One region of the Agarivorans gilvus genome, then DNA from elsewhere that is predicted to be linked to it. Evidence: predicted binding sites of a transcription regulator. Region 1 holds the regulator's gene; each other region holds the start of a gene.
What was found. Region 1 encodes LexA, which represses DNA repair genes until DNA is damaged. Its sites were predicted from a motif close to TACTGTATNNNNATACAGTA; they were not measured.
Positions count from the first base shown of each region.

Region 2: the regulator LexA is predicted to act here: its motif matches at 1,706-1,725, upstream of AR383_RS11380 (LexA family protein).
Region 3: the regulator LexA is predicted to act here: its motif matches at 3,536-3,555, upstream of AR383_RS01610 (YebG family protein).

Region 1 covers NZ_CP013021.1:3,168,314-3,174,560, forward strand. Annotated here, with positions in the region: gene AR383_RS14900 (DUF6653 family protein) at 1-260, shown strand, start outside; partial or broken gene AR383_RS14905 (NIPSNAP family protein) at 339-512, shown strand; gene AR383_RS14910 (hypothetical protein) at 888-1,547, shown strand; gene lexA (transcriptional repressor LexA) at 1,927-2,577, shown strand; gene coxB (cytochrome c oxidase subunit II) at 2,901-3,968, shown strand; gene ctaD (cytochrome c oxidase subunit I) at 3,980-5,569, shown strand; gene AR383_RS14930 (cytochrome c oxidase assembly protein) at 5,571-6,155, shown strand; gene AR383_RS14935 (cytochrome c oxidase subunit 3) at 6,139-6,247, shown strand, end outside.
Region 2 covers NZ_CP013021.1:2,444,268-2,450,514, reverse strand. Annotated here, with positions in the region: gene AR383_RS11390 (HNH endonuclease) at 1-520, shown strand, start outside; gene AR383_RS11385 (DNA/RNA non-specific endonuclease) at 745-1,482, opposite strand; gene AR383_RS11380 (LexA family protein) at 1,736-2,143, shown strand; gene AR383_RS11375 (Y-family DNA polymerase) at 2,143-3,405, shown strand; gene AR383_RS22455 (hypothetical protein) at 3,788-3,916, opposite strand; gene AR383_RS11370 (hypothetical protein) at 4,453-4,917, opposite strand; gene AR383_RS11365 (hypothetical protein) at 4,919-5,950, opposite strand; gene AR383_RS11360 (AbiV family abortive infection protein) at 6,098-6,247, shown strand, end outside.
Region 3 covers NZ_CP013021.1:337,421-343,667, reverse strand. Annotated here, with positions in the region: gene prc (carboxy terminal-processing peptidase) at 28-2,040, opposite strand; gene proQ (RNA chaperone ProQ) at 2,067-2,696, opposite strand; gene AR383_RS01615 (GAF domain-containing protein) at 2,779-3,258, opposite strand; gene AR383_RS01610 (YebG family protein) at 3,259-3,522, opposite strand; gene AR383_RS01605 (paraquat-inducible protein A) at 3,953-4,522, shown strand; gene AR383_RS01600 (paraquat-inducible protein A) at 4,506-5,108, shown strand; gene AR383_RS01595 (MlaD family protein) at 5,101-6,247, shown strand, end outside.

The sequences.
Region 1 (6,247 bases):
GTGAGCGCGTCTACCTGCATTACAAGAATGAAGGTCTTATTCCTGAACATCATTTGCGAGCCTGTAAAAAGATAGTCTTGCTACAGATAGTGGGTTTACCGTTTTGGTTTTATAGTCTGTATGCAATGGACTTTGCCTTAATGATTCTGAGTACAGCTTGGTTAATGTTTACTAAGACTTGGTTCGTCGATCGAATGGTATGGCTGTATCAAGACGTAAAAGATCTCAAGCCTGCCTTTCAGTCGTGGCTGAAGTCTTAAGGCAATCAAGAAAACGCTAGCCAGTTCTACCGGTTTGGCGTCTCCCATAAACTCACATTATGAGAAGGATTAATACTCATGATTACTTGTTATGTCAGGTATGTCATCGATCCTAAAAAGATTAAAGAATTCGAAGAATATGCGAAAATGTGGATCCCGCTGGTGGCTAAGTTTGGCGGTCAACACAATGGTTACTTTCTCCCTTCCGAGGGGGCAAACAATATTGCTTTAGCACTATTCACCTTCGAAAGTTGAAGTAACTCGCTACGCTCAAACAGACTTCAACTTATCTCCCTTGTTCACTTACGCTACTCGGCGAAGATGAAGGGATTGAAAAGCGCAATCTTGACTGTCGAGGGTGTGAAACGTTCTTGCCTATTTTTATAACTTGATGAATTTACGAGTTTTGTTGTGATGCCATTAAATTTACCGCGCCAAAATCTGGCGCGGTAAATCTATTCTCGCTTTGTCTTTTGTCAATAAGCGCTGTGAAACTTCGATTTTTGCTGGTAAGTTATTGTCATTATTAATTAATTTTACTTGGAATGAGTTTTACCTAGGTAAAAATGGCTGGGGTTTAATGAGAAGCCCGGGTAATTCACTGTTAGTATTCAAAAGGAGTATCGAGTGAATCAAAAGTTGTTGATCATTGTTGTTTCGGTAATTTTGGTACTACCGATGGCTGCATATACCTTTCAATTTGGGTTTGGTCTGTGGCAATCCCCTTCGGAGTGGTCTGACTTAGGTGGATATATTGGAGGCGTTTATACTCCGATACTTGCACTGCTTACTTTGACCGTATTGTGCGTCCAAATTTATCTTCAAGTTTTACAACATCGGCAACATCTTGTCAGTTTGCAAGAAAAAGAGTTAAGTGATTATTTGACTCAGTTAAATTATGAACTGGATAAAAAGATTGAAGGTGAACTTACATTGCGTCAATTCTTGCTTAGCCTATTAAACGAGAAAAATGTGGATGATATATCACAGATGGATCTCAGTTTAATTTGGGGACTTAACCAAAGTCACCATAAACTTTACTCTATGTGGAGCGGAGTAAGAGCTAGCCTAAAATATATAGAAAATCACTCAAAAATTAAGAATTATGAATCTACTCATTATGTTGTACAAAAAAATAAAATTATTGCATACATGAGCCCGCAAGTTTGTAGTTCACTTGATAAATTTAATTACGCAATGCTTTTTTCTCTTCAGCAAATCAATGGAACGAGAATTGATGAAATGGCAGTGCAGTATGAGTTTTGGCAAGATAAGTCGCTAGCTTGAATACTAGCAAACGCTTTAAGACGGATTCGCAACGTTCGGCGGTTTTGGTTTGATTTGGCTTGGCTTTTGTTTTTACGGTGTAATAATTGAGTGTCGTGGTAGTGTTGCTCACCACTTAAGCGGGCGTTACCAAATAGTGCTTTTACACTACGTAACTTATGCCTCAAAGCGAGTTAGCTAAACTCTTCGTATCCGTCTTTACCCCAATCTCTACTTATTTGTGATGGGCATCCGAGAAATGGAGTGTAGTTTCAAAGTAGCGGAAAGCATTTCAATGAAACTGAAATCTACACACAACTGCTTGATTTCATATTAAACCTTGCGTCATGCGCTATGCTGTATATACTAACAGTGTGCTGTATAAACTTACAGGTAGACTATGAAGCCCTTAACACCTCGCCAGACAGAAGTTTTTGAATTAATTCGTCGCAACATTGCTGAAACCGGCATGCCGCCAACTCGTGCAGAAATTGCTAAAGAGTTGGGCTTTCGCTCGGCTAATGCCGCTGAAGAGCACTTGCGTGCCTTAGCTAAAAAAGGGGCGATTGAGATGATCCCCGGCGCGTCTCGTGGCATTCGTATTAGCGAGCAATACTTGCCGGAAGGGGCTAATCAAGAGCCTAGCCCAGTGGAAGAAGAGAGCGGCCTGCCCTTAATTGGTCAGGTGGCGGCGGGTGAGCCAATTTTAGCCCAGCAACATGTCGAGTCGCACTACGCGGTAGACGCCAACCTGTTTCACCCCCATGCCGATTACCTACTACGGGTACAGGGCATGAGTATGAAAGACATTGGCATTATGGACGGTGACTTACTGGCTGTGCATAAAACTAATACCGCTCTAAACGGGCAAGTGGTTGTAGCGCGTTTAGACGATGACGTTACCGTGAAGCGCTTTGAGCGTAAGGGTAAAATGGTTTATCTGCATCCCGAGAACGAAGAACTGTCGACTATTGAGGTCGATCTTGAGTATCAGAGCATGGATATTGAAGGTTTGGCGGTGGGCATTATCCGCACGGCAGACTGGATGTAAGTCCTTTTTTCAAATAGTTCCCTCCCATTTTAAGCCCAAATCCTTTGATTTGGGCTTTTGTCGTTAACATCACATCTTTCACCTTAAACAACAAAATTAACAACAATATATTTACAAATCCTTAACTTAACGCTTAATTTATATACTGTGGGTTGTATTTAGTGGTTGCAGCTTATTGCTTTGGTGGGGACCTTCCCCTTACTTGGCAGGGCTTGTTGAGTTTACGAGCACTGCTTTTGGCTACTGCAAAGGAGAGCGCTGTGAGCCGAGGGATTCAGCTATTAGTGCTGGCATGCTGTTCGTTTCCTGCATTGGCGCAGGAAATGTCATTTAATTTACGCCCGGGTGTAACTGCCATTAGTGAGCAGGTTTACGACCTTCACATGACGATTTTTTATATTTGCTGTGTGATTGGCATTTTGGTGTTTAGTGCCATGTTTTGGGCGATTTTCCATCATCGTAAATCGAAAGGCGCGGTGCCAGCCCAGTTTCACGAGAGTACTAAGGTCGAAATTATTTGGACCATTATTCCTTTCCTTATTTTGATTGGTATGGCGATACCCGCTACTAAAACCTTGCTAGCGATGGAAGACCCATCCGATGCCGATCTCACCATTCAAGTCACCGGCTCCCAGTGGAAGTGGCATTACAAGTACTTTGAGCACGACTTAGAGTTTTACAGTGTCTTGGCTTCAGACATGGAACAGGTGAAGGGCAAGCTAAAAAAACGCGACAACTATTTGCTGGAGGTGGACCACCCCTTGGTATTGCCGGTGGGTAAAAAGGTGCGCTTCTTAATGACCTCGGAAGACGTGATCCATTCTTGGTGGGTGCCGGATTTTGCGGTGAAAAAAGATGCCAACCCCGGCTTTATTAACGAGGCATGGACGCGTATCGACAAACCCGGCATTTACCGCGGTCAATGTGCCGAGTTATGCGGTAAGGACCATGGCTTCATGCCGATTGTGGTGATTGCCAAGCCTGAGGATGAATACGCTAGCTGGTTGGCCGAGCAAGAGGCGGCCTATCTGGCTAAACAAGCTGCCGAGCAAGAGCTGGTAGCCATGACCATGGACCAAGCTGAGCTAATGGAGCTGGGCGAAAAAGTGTATCTGAAATCTTGTGCGGCGTGTCACCAGCCTAACGGTGAAGGTTTACCGGGGGTATTTCCGGCCTTAAAAGACAGCCCAATTGCCACCGGGGCAGTGAGCCAACACATAGATGTGGTGGTGAATGGTGTACCGGGAACGGCGATGCAGGCCTTTGGCAAGCAGTTAGGTTTAAAAGAACTGGCTGCGGTGATTAGCTACGAGCGGAATGCTTGGGGCAATGATACCGGTGATTTAGTGCAGGCCAAGGATGTGGTGGCCGTGCAGAACGCAGCGCAGTAGGGAGATAGGGAATGAGCACGATGAGCGAGCTTCACGCAGAGCACGAAGAACACCACCATGCCCCACGCGGATTAATGCGCTGGGTACTCACTACTAACCATAAAGACATTGGTTCGATGTACTTATGGTTTAGTTTCACCATGTTTATTGTGGGCGGTGCAATGGCCATGGTCATTCGCGCCGAGCTATTTCAACCGGGTTTACAGTTAGTCGACCCCAACTTCTTTAACCAAATGACCACCGTGCACGGCTTAATCATGGTATTTGGTGCGGTGATGCCGGCCTTTACTGGCCTTGCCAACTGGTTAATTCCGATGATGATCGGCGCGCCCGATATGGCGCTACCACGCATGAATAACTGGAGCTTTTGGATCCTCCCCTTTGCCTTTAGCATGTTATTGGCCTCACTGTTTATGGAAGGTGGCGGCCCTAACTTCGGTTGGACTTTCTACGCTCCGCTATCCACCAAATACAGCCCAGACAGTACCGCTTTGTTTGTGTTTGCCATTCACATCATGGGTATAAGCTCGATCATGGGCGCAATTAATGTGATCGTGACCATTATGAACTTGCGGGCTCCCGGCATGACATACATGAAGTTGCCATTGTTTGTCTGGACTTGGTTTATCACTGCGTTTTTGTTAATTGCGGTAATGCCGGTATTGGCGGGGGCGGTGACCATGGTGCTCACCGACAAGTATTTTGGCACCTCGTTTTTTGATGCGGCGGGAGGGGGCGACCCGGTCTTGTTCCAGCATATTTTCTGGTTCTTTGGCCATCCCGAAGTGTACATCATGATCTTGCCGTCTTTTGGCATTATCTCGGCGATTATTCCGGCCTTTTCACGTAAGAAGCTGTTTGGTTATTCGTCGATGGTCTACGCCACCGCGTCGATTGCGGGCTTGAGCTTTTTAGTTTGGGCGCATCACATGTTTACTACCGGTATGCCGGTGCAGGCCGAGTTGTTTTTCATGTATTGCACCATGCTGATCTCGGTGCCCACGGGGGTGAAAGTGTTTAACTGGGTGGCCACCATGTGGCGCGGTTCGATTACCTTTGAAACGCCGATGTTGTTCGCCATTGCCTTCATCGTTCTGTTCACCATTGGCGGCTTCTCTGGCTTGATGCTGGCGATAACGCCGGTGGATTTTCAGTATCACGATACCTATTTTGTGGTGGCGCACTTCCACTATGTATTAGTCACCGGCGCGGTATTCTCGATTATGGCGGCCGCCTATTACTGGCTACCCAAGTGGACCGGCAAAATGTATGACGAAGGGCTAGGGCGCTTGCACTTCTGGTGCTCGCTAATTTCGGTGAATGTCTTGTTCTTCCCGATGCACTTCTTGGGCTTGAGTGGTATGCCGCGGCGTATTCCCGACTATGCGCTGCAATTTGCCGACGTGAATGCGATTGTGAGTATTGGCGGCTTCGCCTTTGGCCTATCGCAGTTCATCTTTTTGTACATGGTGATCAAGTGCATTCGCAGTGGTGAGCCTGCTCCGGCGAAGCCTTGGGAGGGCTCTGAAGGCTTAGAGTGGGATGCCTTGCCTTCGCCGGCACCTTATCACAGCTTCTCTACGCCGCCAGAGGTGAAATAACATGGCTGGCCATCGTCGCTTGGTGCTAAGGCTGCTGCTGGTGGTGGTGGCCATGTTTGGCTTTGGTTTCGCCTTGGTGCCCTTGTACGACGTATTTTGCAAGGTCACCGGGATTAACGGCAAAACCGCCAAGCAAGCCAGCGAAGCCAGCCTTGGCGTAGACCAACAGCGTAGCATTACCGTGGAGTTTATTAGTTATGTGCCGCGCGCACTGAATTGGCAATTTGGCCCGCAGCAAAGCCATGTAACAGTGCACCCCGGCGAAACCCTAAAGGTTAACTTTAGTGCCAGCAATCTAAGCGGCCAGCGTGGCACCGTGCAGGCGGTGCCCTCGGTAAGCCCCGGTTTGGCGGCTAATCATTTGCAAAAGGTGAGCTGTTTCTGCTTCGAGCAGCAAACACTGGAGCCTGGTCAGCAGCAAGAGATGCCCTTGTTGTTTTACGTAGACCCAGCGTTACCCAAAGACATTACCACTTTAACCTTGGCTTATACCTTATTTGCTGTAGAGGAACAGCCAGTTGATAAGAACACAGCAACAGCACAGTTAAGTGCTAATGGAGAGCTGAGCAATGACGCAGCCTTATGAAAAATATTACGTACCCGCTCAAAGTATTTGGCCAATTGTGGGCGCAGTGGGTTTATTCCTTATCGCCATGGGCGCGGGTTTAAGCGTACAAC
Region 2 (6,247 bases), 720 kb from region 1:
AATTGTCGCATCCCAAAATATAGAGACGGTAAGCGACAAGGAAATAAAAGTTCATTTGGATTCTACAAAAAGGTTCACTCCAGCAAAACTTTACAAGGCGCTGTGTAAAATTACACTGTCTACAATTGATGAAGAGCATGTAGCGGATCTTAAGCAAACTATAACGTGGATGAAAACCGATGATCAGAAAGAGTTATGCTTACCTAATGTCGCTGTAAATATTGTTCATAGTGGGTTTTCTAAAGTACCTCAAATTACCAACTACGTTCGCAAAATAGATGACTCCGATATACCGCACGTTGTTTCAGAGTTTAGGCTTGGTAGCGTTGTTTATGTATACATAATTCCTTTTAGTAAAAAGGATAATGTTGACTTTTCAAACGATGAAGATTACCAAAAGTTCTGGAATACCTTTAAACACTACAGTTTAGTAAGTGGCTGGCGATTTGACTGTTTAAATAGCATCAATGAAGTGTCAATCAACGAAACTATTCGACTAGTGGAAGCAGAAAAGGCATAACAAATTGTTGCGCCTACACTCCGCTCGCTTTGTGCTGTACGCTACGCTAGCACAAAGCAGCTCCATTCCGGCGGCGGCTGAGCAAAGCGTTAACCCATAGAAATATTTATCCGAAACTGACGAGTTAGAGTTAAGGCTTTAACTCGGAAATGTCCAAAGATGAGCTAGAGCATCTTATTCGGAGGTCGGTTGAGCAAGTTTCCCCCTAGATATTTGAATTACATTCAGCAACCTAGTCGTGCAAAAATTACATTGCTGTCAGCTAAGCCTTCAGGAATGGTATATGGCACGATAGCCCTTAATTCAGAGATTGTTTTCTTTGTCGTGCAGTAGTCTGTATCCCTGGTTGATTGCTGGTTCATTAGGAACGCGGCAGAGTTGCCTTTATCATCATATATAATTTTGTAGTAATCAGATGGTATGGCATGAGCTTCATCGGCTTTTGGTAAGTCTTCCATTTCATTTAGGTAAAGTGTTCCCGTAATAACATATAGGTTTTCACGAAACCCAACAGCATCTCTAACCGCTTCTTCTAGGTTTTTCCATGGGCCCTGGTTTAAACCTTTAGCTTGAGGCGTAATATTGGATAAATAGTTAAGGGTAGGCCAGTAGCGACTTCCCACAAAACTTGCTAGTGGAGCTTGGTGTCCACGGTCAATATCGAGTTTACTTGACGCTCCACTGTAGTCATCTTTTTCCAGTCGTTCATTTTCATCAAGTAAAGGATTGTTTTTCCACGTTCTGTTAGTTGTTGTGCCAAAGTTAAGCACATCGACTTCATAAGCCACCCAATCAGCAAACTTCGTTTTCTTATTTTGGGAGAGTGTGTATAGCCGTTCGAAAATGACTATATTCCCCTCAATATCAAGACTTGGGCAGCCAATTGGGCAATTTGGTGTACGAAATTCAGAAGCGTTCAGGTACCCCGAGGCTAATAACGGAATTGCTATCCATGCTTTCATTATAAATCCTTTAGTTAGGCTTTAGTCCAAATCTAACATAACTATCAATATGGTTGTAAGTTGATAATTACTCACTTAAGAGTAATTGCATGCCTGAAAGGTAGGCTTAGTAAAAACGCGAACAGACATCATCCAATCATCTGACGTCTATGCGGAGACTGATTCAAGTGACTCTTTTTTACGGCAATTACTAGTTTCTCTTTTTGCCCAATGTATCTATAATTGCTGTATATAAATACAGTGTAAGACTTTAATGAAAGTAATCCCTATTCTAGCGAGTGCTGGCCTTACAGGTTTTGAATCCCCCGCGACTGAATATTCGCAACTCCCACTGAGTTTAGATGACTTACTTATTGAGCATCCATCAGCCACATTTATCGGTCTAGCGTCCGGAGACTCAATGTTGGGTAGCGGTATACACGATGGGGATGTATTGATTGTTGACCGTCACGTCCATGTAGAGAGTGGTGATGTCATTGTCGCAAATATCAACGGCGAGTTTGTGTGTAAGATTATCGATAAATCAAGACGTATGCTCCTATCAGCCAATGAACACTATGGCCCAGTAGCTGTCAGTAGTTGTGATAGGTTTACTGTAGAAGGCGTCGTTATCCGCTCTATACGCTGTCACCGGCCGTCTCGTTTGCTGAAACTGCTTTAATGTTTGCGCTTGTTGATGCCAATAGTTTTTATTGTTCAGCGGAAGCGGTGTTTCGCCCTGATTGGCGCAACAAACCAATCATAGTACTGAGCAACAACGACGGTTGTGTGGTTGCTGTAAATCGTTTGGCTAAAGCTATTGGTATCGAGCGCTTTAAACCTTTTTTCCAGATTAAATCATTGTGCGAAAAAAAAGGTGTCATTGTATGCTCGTCAAACTATGAGCTATATGCAGATTTATCGATGCATATGATGCAAATCATTGGCGCATTTGCTCCAAGACAACATGTATACAGTATTGATGAAACCTTCATAGATGTATCAAATGCCTGTGAGGCTCTGCCCCCGCTTGAGGTTCTGGGAAAGCAAATCCGTCGAACTGTTTGGAAAGAAGTGCGTTTACCCGTTTGTGTGGGGTTTGGAAAAACGCTGACGCTGTGTAAGGTCGCCAATCATGCTGCTAAACGTTTACCTGGTTTCAATGGGGTTTGTGTGATTGAGCATAATGAACAAAGAGACCGTATTTTATCTCAAATGTGTGTGTCCGATGTGTGGGGAGTGGGCCGAAAGTTAAGCATACGTCTCAAAGACATGGGAATAACAACCGGATACAAGTTGGCGAATATGCCACCGAAGCTTGCTAAGCAGCATTTCAGCGTGGAGATGGAGAGAACGATACTCGAACTTAACGGTGTATCCGCAAAATCATGGGATGAAGCGCGAGCGAATAAGCAGCAAATTTTCTCAACGAGAAGCACTGGCCAACGAATACTGGAGCTACACTCGTTGATGCAAGCATTTTCACTGCATGTGAGCTGTGCATGTTTAAAAGCAAGAGAGCAAGGTAGCGTAGTCGGTGCGATTTTAATATTTGCACATAACTCGCCGTTTGATGATGGTATCAGTCGAGGCTTTAAGCAGTTGCTGCGGCCCGCTTGTGCAACTAACGATACCATTGTGATTAGTCAGCTGGTCTCACAAGCAATACCCCAACTATTTATTCCAGGTATCAAATACTACAAAGTCGGCGTGGGCCTTATAGATTTAATTGATGAACAGTATCAACAACTGGATATGTTTACGGCAAAGCCGGGCCGACCAGAACTAATGAAAGCTGTTGATGCATTAAATCAACGCTACGGCAGTGGCACAATGTTTCTAGGCTCACAAGGTATCAGCCCCAAGTGGCATATGCGAAGGGATATGCTCACGCCTCAATACACGACGGATTGGCGACATATTCCACTTATTAGCTGCAAATAAAGGTAATGATACGGGACGAAATTTTGTCCTGTGTTTGTCGCTTAAGGCGTACTAGCACGTTTGTGCCCCAAAACGTGTTTCAACAGGCTTACGCCTCAATTCACAACTCTGGTATTTTTCCTACTTTTCCTTATGCGTGGGCATCCATGCACTTAGACAATCTAACAAGTCTCATTTTCTGATCTTTTGCTCGATTTTGTTGAAGGCGCATGTGATATTTTCATAATAATCATATGGTTGAACATTTTTAAGAAGGTGTGCTAGAAAAACAAGTTGGCTGGCTTATTCAGAATATTGAGGTAGTACAGTCGTCAAATATTATTTGCTTAGGCTGTGGGAGCTATTGATAAAGCAGCTTAAGTAGGCTGCTTTATCATAGAGTTTAATCACCTTTCTCGTGGTTATGCTCTTTTAGTTTTGGGTGTTTTTTCTTTGTTTCTGGACGGACACGCTGTCGTTTATCGGGTGTTCCGTCTTCATTTTTTCTCTTTGGCCCAGGTTTTATGCCCATTGATATCTCCTACTACGGTTTTGTGTGGTTTGGATACCAAAATAATAGAATAACAATAAGTTATAAAACGTGCCGCATTTCAAATTTTAGTTAAAACTGAAATATGCATATGTCGAATAAGAGTACATGTAGCGCCGCCGACGCTTTTATGTAAGTGACGCAGTAATAATGAACAGTGTCCAACGGAGTATCAGCTCAAACTCGACTGACATGAATTTATTCACAAATGTATAACTGGGGTTTTCTTTGCCATAAGACTGACTGATAGCTGGCATGCCAAACTTCAATTATGCAACCGCCTCTTGCACAATTGCGAAACAAGTTGTTTCGTAAATCACCTCTGCCTCAAAGCGTCTTTCACTGTTATTACGCAACTTATGAAACGCACGTTGCGTAATGAAATCAAAACTGCCCCAAAGTGAGCCTAGGCTCGAATCACTATTTCGGATACTTTGCTAGGTTTGATATACAAAAAGTAATGAATGGCAAGAGGCAAGACTTGCCCCCACTTCCACGACTCTAATTATAGAGTTGAATTAGGTGACGTCACTCTCACGAGCTTTAAACACCTTGTCCATGATGATAATGGTTATTATGCAAAGCTGGATGATGTTGTTGGTTACAGACATCATCATTGCTTTGAATGCAAAGCCTTGCCCTTGAGATGTGAACACGAATAAGCTGAACCCAAAGGTGATGAACAGACAAACGAATGCAACTTTAAAGAGAGTAAAGAAAACTTCAGAGTTACCATCTTCCACCCATCTCTTGAAGAATCGGTACTTCTGCAATGAAAAGAGAAATGCAGCGATAGCAGCTAGGAAACCCTGCATCGTGAAGCTGAACCCTGCAACTATTGTTGATAGTGTACGGACTTCAGTGAAGCCAAAAGCCCAATCAAAATGAGCTTTGAGGCCAAGATATGCAAAGCCAAAGATCACACCAAGTAGAGGCGTGAACCATATAACTTTCTTTAGTTTTGCAATCTCAGTTCTGGTCATTTTAGCTAGTCGCTTCAGAGTTTAGTGGTACTAAAGTTGTCGGTTCGTCATTTGCTGGTTCAGCATCAGCTTGAGTTACTTGATTTTTGGCTTTCTTTGCAAACTGTGTCTTGTCTGCATACGTCGCCAGTAATGTATCCGCTTCAGATTTCAGGTTCTTGTTCTTAACGTATGCTTTATACAGGTTGTCCAGATACGAGTTCTCATCGTGCTTTGCCGTGATCTGATCTGGTAACTTCGTCTTAGCTTTAGGGTTTAGGTTGTCTGTTAGGTTGTTCTCATTATCCAACCAATAGTCATTCAACTGTCCTTTTAGCTCGTTGTGCTTCGCTTTAGCACCGATTCGAATGACACCTTGAGTGTTTTTTGCTTTACCTGTAGGTGCTAAGCGGGCCAGCATATTAACAAATGTTTGCTTTAGATTCGATCCTGTTGGCTCAATCGTAATACGGAAGTTTCCTAGTGAAGCATTTGGGTTGCCCGTCAGTTCTTTAGCTATCAACTTCCCAAGGCTTTTATCTGCTGCAACATCGACATACACACTGTTGACCATTTCCATATTCATCAAATCGGCTTTGTTACTGTTTGATGTCAGAGCATCAATGAAGAAGTCATAGTTTTTAAGACCGACCTTGTTAAACAACTCGTTGATGTAATCCGCAAAATCATCAAATCGAGGACAGCTAGTGCTACTTGCACATGCCATGATGTTGTCTGTGTCATTCAAATACACATACGATACATAAGCGACCTTTTCATTAGCAGATAGCTTATCTGTGATGTCACTGACCGTTAGGTTTTGCTCGTTGATACGTTTGATTAGATCATCGTCACTGGTACGGACGAAGTAATAGACGTTCTTTTGTCCCGCAATGTGGGTCAAATATAGTTTGTCATCACCACGCTTAAAGCTGCTCTTTAGCTCCATATTGTTAGAGCTAATGAATGCGTCAACGATTGACTTGATGTTGAATAGAAACGTCTTTTGAGTGTCAAACTTACGCAAGTGATAGCCGAAATAGCGTAGCTTCATTAACTGTCCCTTTTGATATTACTTCTTAATAACATGTTGCATAATAGTTTATAGTATACATTTCTCTAACCTTGAATATGAATTGGGCCAGAGAATAGTAATGTAATTCATACTTAGAAAACTATCAATAATGGGCTGGGTGTGCTGGTGGACATAGACAAAGCTATAGCAATTAGAAAGGCAATAGTTGTTGGTGAGGCAATCGGCAAAGGTCGAAACATCTTCAACAAAGCTAATGTAATAGAAGAGTTCAATAGTGGCTGTGACCATGTGCTTTCACTCTTTGAAAGTGCATAT
Region 3 (6,247 bases), 1.6 Mb from region 1:
TGGCCTTTTTTTGTATTAGTTAAAGGCTTAACTGGCTTTTAATAAGTTGAGATAATCGATAGCGATTTCTGCCGCTTCAGTTAAATAAGCGTCTTCTAACTCAATATCCTTTGGCGCGTCTTCAAGTTTTTCAACTGGCTCTAAACCTAGACGTTGTAAACGTTCATTCAAGCGCTCTAACTGCTGCTGTTCTTTCTCATCGCGCAGAGCAATTCGCGTTTTCTCATTTAAGCTAATTGAAGTGGTATCTTTATCTTTACGATACTCCGCAATGTCGCTAATAATGTATTGAAACTCGGGATCATGTTCAATTCGCGCTAGGTGCTTTTGATTTAAAGGCGCTATGTAGGAACTTAAGTCTGCAATGGCATGGTAATCAGCGGCTTTAATTTTATCCCAAGGCAAGGCGTTATCTTCTACACTTTCACCGGTTTCTTCAGGTGGAAGCGCCGCAGGATAAGCAATATCTGGAATCACGCCACGGTGCTGAGTGCTGCCACCGTTAATCCGGTAAAACTTAGCAATGGTGTATTGCACATGGCCTAGTTCGTTTTCATAAAGATCATAAATGCGCCCTAAGCCTCGGTGTTGTTGCACCGTACCTTTACCATAACTGTGTTCGCCTATAACAATCGCACGACCATAATCTTGTAGGGCCGCAGCAAAAATCTCTGAAGCCGAAGCGCTGTAACGGTCAATCAATACCACCATTGGGTCACGATAAGTCACTGAATTACTAGTATCGTTGTTAACGCTGATCCGGCCCAACTGGTCACGAACTTGAACCACTGGACCTTGAGGAATAAACAAACCGGTTAAGGCTGTGGCTTCGGTCAATGCGCCGCCGCCGTTACCACGAAGGTCAACCACTAAAGAGTTAATGCCCTGTTGCTTAAGTTTATCTAGCTCTTTGGCTGCATCTTCGCTCAAGTTAACGTAGAAGCTAGGCACGGTAAGCACCCCTACCTTTTCGCCTTCCAGCTCAAGCACTTCACTTTTGGCAGCGCGGTCTTCTAAGCGCACTTTGTCGCGTACGATATCTACAATCTTAGTTTTACCATCTACCTTACCACCGGCAGATAGCACTTCTAAGCGAACCGTCGTTCCTTTAGGACCTTTAATTAGATCAACCACATCATCCAAACGCCAACCAATAATGTCGACGATTTCGTCTTCACCTTGAGCTACGCCAACAATTTTATCCTCTGGACCGAGCTGGTTACTTAAGGCCGCAGGGCCACCGGGAACTAAGCTACGAATAACGGTGTACTCATCTTCGCCTTGCAATACCGCTCCGATGCCTTCAAGGGAAAGATTCATTTCCATTTTAAAGCGCTCGGCAGTACGAGGTGAAAGGTAACTGGTATGGGGTTCTATGCTACGTGAGTAGGCATTCATAGCGGTTTGAAAAACATCTTCGCTTTCGGTTTGCGCAAGACGTTTAATCGCGCTGTTATAACGCTTAGCTAACACTTCAACGATTTTATCGTGTTCGCGCCCAGCCATTTTTAAACTTAAGGCATCATATTTAACTTTTAAACGCCATAGTTCTTTAATTTCAGCTTGAGTCTTAGGCCACTCAGCATCTCGACGATCAAATTGATATTGTTCGTCTTTAGTAAAGTCCATAGGCTGATCTATTACCTGCAAGGAATACACTAGCTGCTGATAGCGCCGGCGTAGTGATAAATCAAACATGGCATAAAGCGGTTCTAAACGGCCCGCAGGAATGTCTTGGTCGAGGCTATAACGGTAACGTTCAAAACGACGAATGTCTTCTTCCAAGAACAAGCTGCGGTTGCTGTCTAGGTGTTCAATGTACTTATCAAAGATTTTGCTAGAAAGTTGGTCATCGAAGGGCACACTTCGGTAGTGAGAGCGGGTGTATAAGGCACTGATTCGTTTAGCAGCTGTTGCGTGTTGGCTCTGCTGACTTAAAGTTGGTAGCGCATCCTCCCCCAAGATCGGCGTTTGCGCCAACAACAACGTAGAAAAACTAAAGGTTAAAAAAAATAGCCCTAAACGGCTCAAATATTTCATAGGCACCTATCTCATTACCAAATCAATTATGCGACGATGTGTTCAGCTTTAACTTTAACTAACATACCGCTTTTCAGTGTAACTGCAATGCCATCTTTTGTGACTTCAGAGATCTGACCAGGCATAGGTGTTTTACCCACTAATACCCGTACCTCTTTACCGGTTACCAAGTCTTTGCTATCTAGTTTTTCAACTGGCTTTTGCTCAGCCGCGGGTTTAGACGAACTTGGCTTAGGTTTGCTAGTACGTTTGAAATCTGCTTTTGCTTTACGCGCCGCAGGCTTAGCTTTATTCGCCTTTTCGGCTTGTGCCTTTTTATTCGCAAATGCTTTCTCTTTGCTTTCTTTCAAGGTTTTTTGAGCGTGTTCTACGTGCTCTTGCTCGATTTCTGCACCTTCAACACCGTCTAAGTCAACGCGCTTAGAGCCAACTTTAACGCCATGTAGATAACGCCAGCTAGACGTATATTGACGTAGCGCAGAGCGCAATACGGTATTACTCACTTTTTCGTCTTCTTTAAGACGTTCGGCTAAGTCCTGAAAAATACCAATTTTAAGTGGCTTGGCTTCACCTTCTGTAGAGAAACAGTTAGGGAATTGCGTTGCCAAATATTGAATAACTTCTTTGCTATTTTTCAGTTTATTAGTTTGTTCCATGATGACCTTTCTTAATACATCTTTACTGGTACAGCTACAGGGCTGATTTCGGCTATTATAGTGAGCGTATATTGAAAAGCCATTAAAAATGCTCTTCTCCGAGTTTATTTTCCAACAGTTTAACTAAATACTCGATGCCTAACTGGTCGCTTTCATCGAAGCGAGAAGCTTGTGGGCTGTCTATGTCTATCACCCCAAAAAGCTGTCCATTGCGGTAAAACGGCACCACTATTTCAGACTCACTAGCCGCATCACAGGCGATATGTCCAGGAAAGGCATGCACATCGGCCACCCTTAAGGTCGTGGCTTGTTGAAATGCTTCTCCGCACACGCCTTTACCTACAGCAATAGTGGTACAAGCGGGTTTGCCTTGAAAAGGACCTAACAACAAGAGGTCTTTGTTTGAATTGATAAGGTAACTCCCCACCCAATTGATGTTGTCCATTTCTAACCACAATAAAGCCGAAAAATTCGCCAAATTGGAAACCAGTGGCAATTTAGGGTCAAGAATGGCGTCTAATTGTTTACCTAAGGTTTGATAGGCTGCTGATAACTGTTCCACTTATTCACCGACCTGTTCTAACATTGAAACATCAAACTCCTGCCCTTTTAGTACCTTTTGTAGGGCATCACGTTGCGCAGATAAATAAAAACCTAAGTTTTCTGCCTGTTGCTCAGTCAATTCGGGTTCGGCATGATGGAGCATCAACGTGAGTTGATCTGCCACATCCAGCATTTTGTCGTAATTGTCTGCCTCTTTTTTTGAACTAAAAGTCATTTTTTCTACACCGTTACGTTCGACGACATATTTAATAATTACAGCCACCGCTGCCTCCGTTTACTGTTTTTATATACAGGTTAGTATGCATCATTAACATTTAAACTACTAGGGTCTATTAACCTTTCGAAGTTAGAATTTGTTCAAATTAGAAGCCATTTAATTGAGGCGTAGCGAGTAATGTATAGTTACTCTATATAAACGGGCTACAACAAAGAGTAAATGGCTTTTAAATGACCCCTTCGGGCAGCGTGTGTTTGGCTTTTCTACGGTGTTATCGCCTATTTACTTAGAATAACTATGCTACACAGGCTCTGCCTTGTATAAAAGCCAAACACTCAGCAGTAAAAGTTAACGCGAAAGGTCAACAGACCCTAATGCCAAATTTATTCAGCATATCCAGCAAGATTTCGCTAATATAACAAACATGGAAACTCCCGATATATCAAAGCTATCCATTTGCCCCAGCTGCGACTTATTGATCGAAGCAACCCATCTATGCCAGTCTGGGCAGATATTGGTGTGCCCACGTTGTAAGCACCGTTTATGTCGCGGCAGCAAACCTCGCTTTTCTAACCAACTCGCTTTGGCCTTATGTTGTCTGATCATGGTGATTCTGGCTAATACTTACCCCTTACTTAGCTTCTCTTTTTTAAATATTCCGAGTTCTGCCAACATTCTAAGGGGGACAATACTGCTGCTAGACCACGGCTACTATTTAGTGGGGTTTTGTGTTTTTTTAGCCAGTTTTATTGCGCCGATTTTATTATTCAGCTTGGTTTGTTATACCTCATTTTCTCTAAGCATTGGCTGGAAATCGCCAATGCTTGCCACTGCCCTGCACTTCCAAGAAGACCTGATTCACTGGAGCATGATAGAAGTGTACTTAGTCAGTTTTATAGTGGCTTTGGTAAAACTGGTGGACTTTGCCGAAATCCACCTTGGCTATGGTCTTTGGTGTATCTGTATTACCTTATTTTTGTCTACCCGTTTAATTCAACGCCTCGACCCCTCTGAATATTGGGAGCGTTATGCCGACATCCGCTAAACAAGTTGGCTTAAAGCTGTGTGGCCACTGCCACATGGTATTACCCATGCAGCAAAGCCATTGTCAGCGCTGTCATATGCGAGTGCATAGTCGCATTCCTCAAAGCACTCAGCGCTGTTGGGCGTTTATTATTGCCGCCTGTATTGGTTTGTTCCCGGCGAACCTCATGGCCATTACCGTTCTCACTACCCGTGGTGCTCCTCAGTACGAAACCATTATGTCGGGAGTGATTAGTCTGATTAAAGACGATATGGTCAGTATTGCTATCGTGGTTTTTGTTGCCAGCATCGTGGTTCCGGTGATGAAACTACTGGGACTAATAGTAATATTATTAAGCCTGCACTTTCATGTAAATTTAGATAGCCGCCAACGTATTGTTATCTATAGAATCATAGACATAATTGGTAAGTGGTCGATGCTCGATTTATTCGTGCTGTCGATTATGATTGCGGTGTTTGAGCGGAATAACTTGGTCGGTGTAGAAGCTGGGCCAGGAGCCACCGCCTTTGGCGCTGTAGTAATGCTAACGCTGTTTGCCGCTAAGTCTTTTGACACACGTTTAATATGGGATGCCCAAGTTGAATAATGCCAGTGCGCCAGAGATAAAAAAAGAAAAAGTCATCTCCCCTATATGGCTGTTGCCTACCCTAGCTGTATTGCTGGGAGCCTGGTTATTATTTAAAGCTTGGTCGGAAGCCGGCATTAGCATTGATATTCAATTCGACAGCGCTAAAGGCATCACAGCTGGCGAGACCCAGATTTTTTATCAGGGGCTCGATATTGGCGTAGTAAAATCGGTTGAGCTGGCACCTAATTTAGAAGGTGTTGTTGTTAACGCAGAAATCAAAAGAGAAGCAGAAACACTACTCACCGCCGATAGCCAATTCTGGCTGGTTACTCCTAAAGCATCAATCACCGAAATCAGTGGCTTAGACGCCTTGGTATCGGGTAACTATATCGAGTTAAATCCAGGCACGGGCAAGCCCAGTGAACATTTTGTGGCTTTAAATGAGCCACCTAACATCATTCGCGGTAAAGGGCTTAATCTACGTTTACTGGCCGACGACTTAGGTTCACTAACCATCGGTTCTGGTGTTTACTTCAAAAAAATTCGGGTGGGTGAAGTTCAGCGCTATCAGCTCAACCAACAGCAACAAGTGGAGTTTGATATTTTAGTCAAACCGCAGTTTGCCGACTTGGTGAAGCAAGATAGTCGCTTTTGGAACGTGAGTGGCTTTAAAGCCGATATTTCTTTAGATGGCGTGCAAATAGACAGTGAAAGCCTCGCCAGTGTGATTAGTGGCGGAGTCAGTTTTGATAGCCCAAGCCAATCACAACAAGCCGAAGCCGGCCAGCAATTTACCCTCTTCGAGAGTCTTAAAAGTTCGCAGCGCGGAACCCCAATTAGCATTCGCATGCAACAGCAAAACGGCCTGGTAGCTAAACACAGTAAGCTACTCTATCGCGGTAATGTGGTAGGTTTTATTAATGATATCGAGATCAGTGACGACCATCAGCAGTTTCAAGCCAATGCGCTAATAGAACCCAAGTATGAAGACCTGTTTACTGAAAACAGCCAACTGCTGCTATTGCAACCCGATATTAGCTTAAGCGGTGTTAAAAACCTTAGTGCGCTAATTGGTGCCAAACAGATTGAGGTATTCTCCGCAGATGGCCCCTTAGCTAACAGTTTTAATTTAAGCCTCGCGCCTCCCGCCCCTGCAG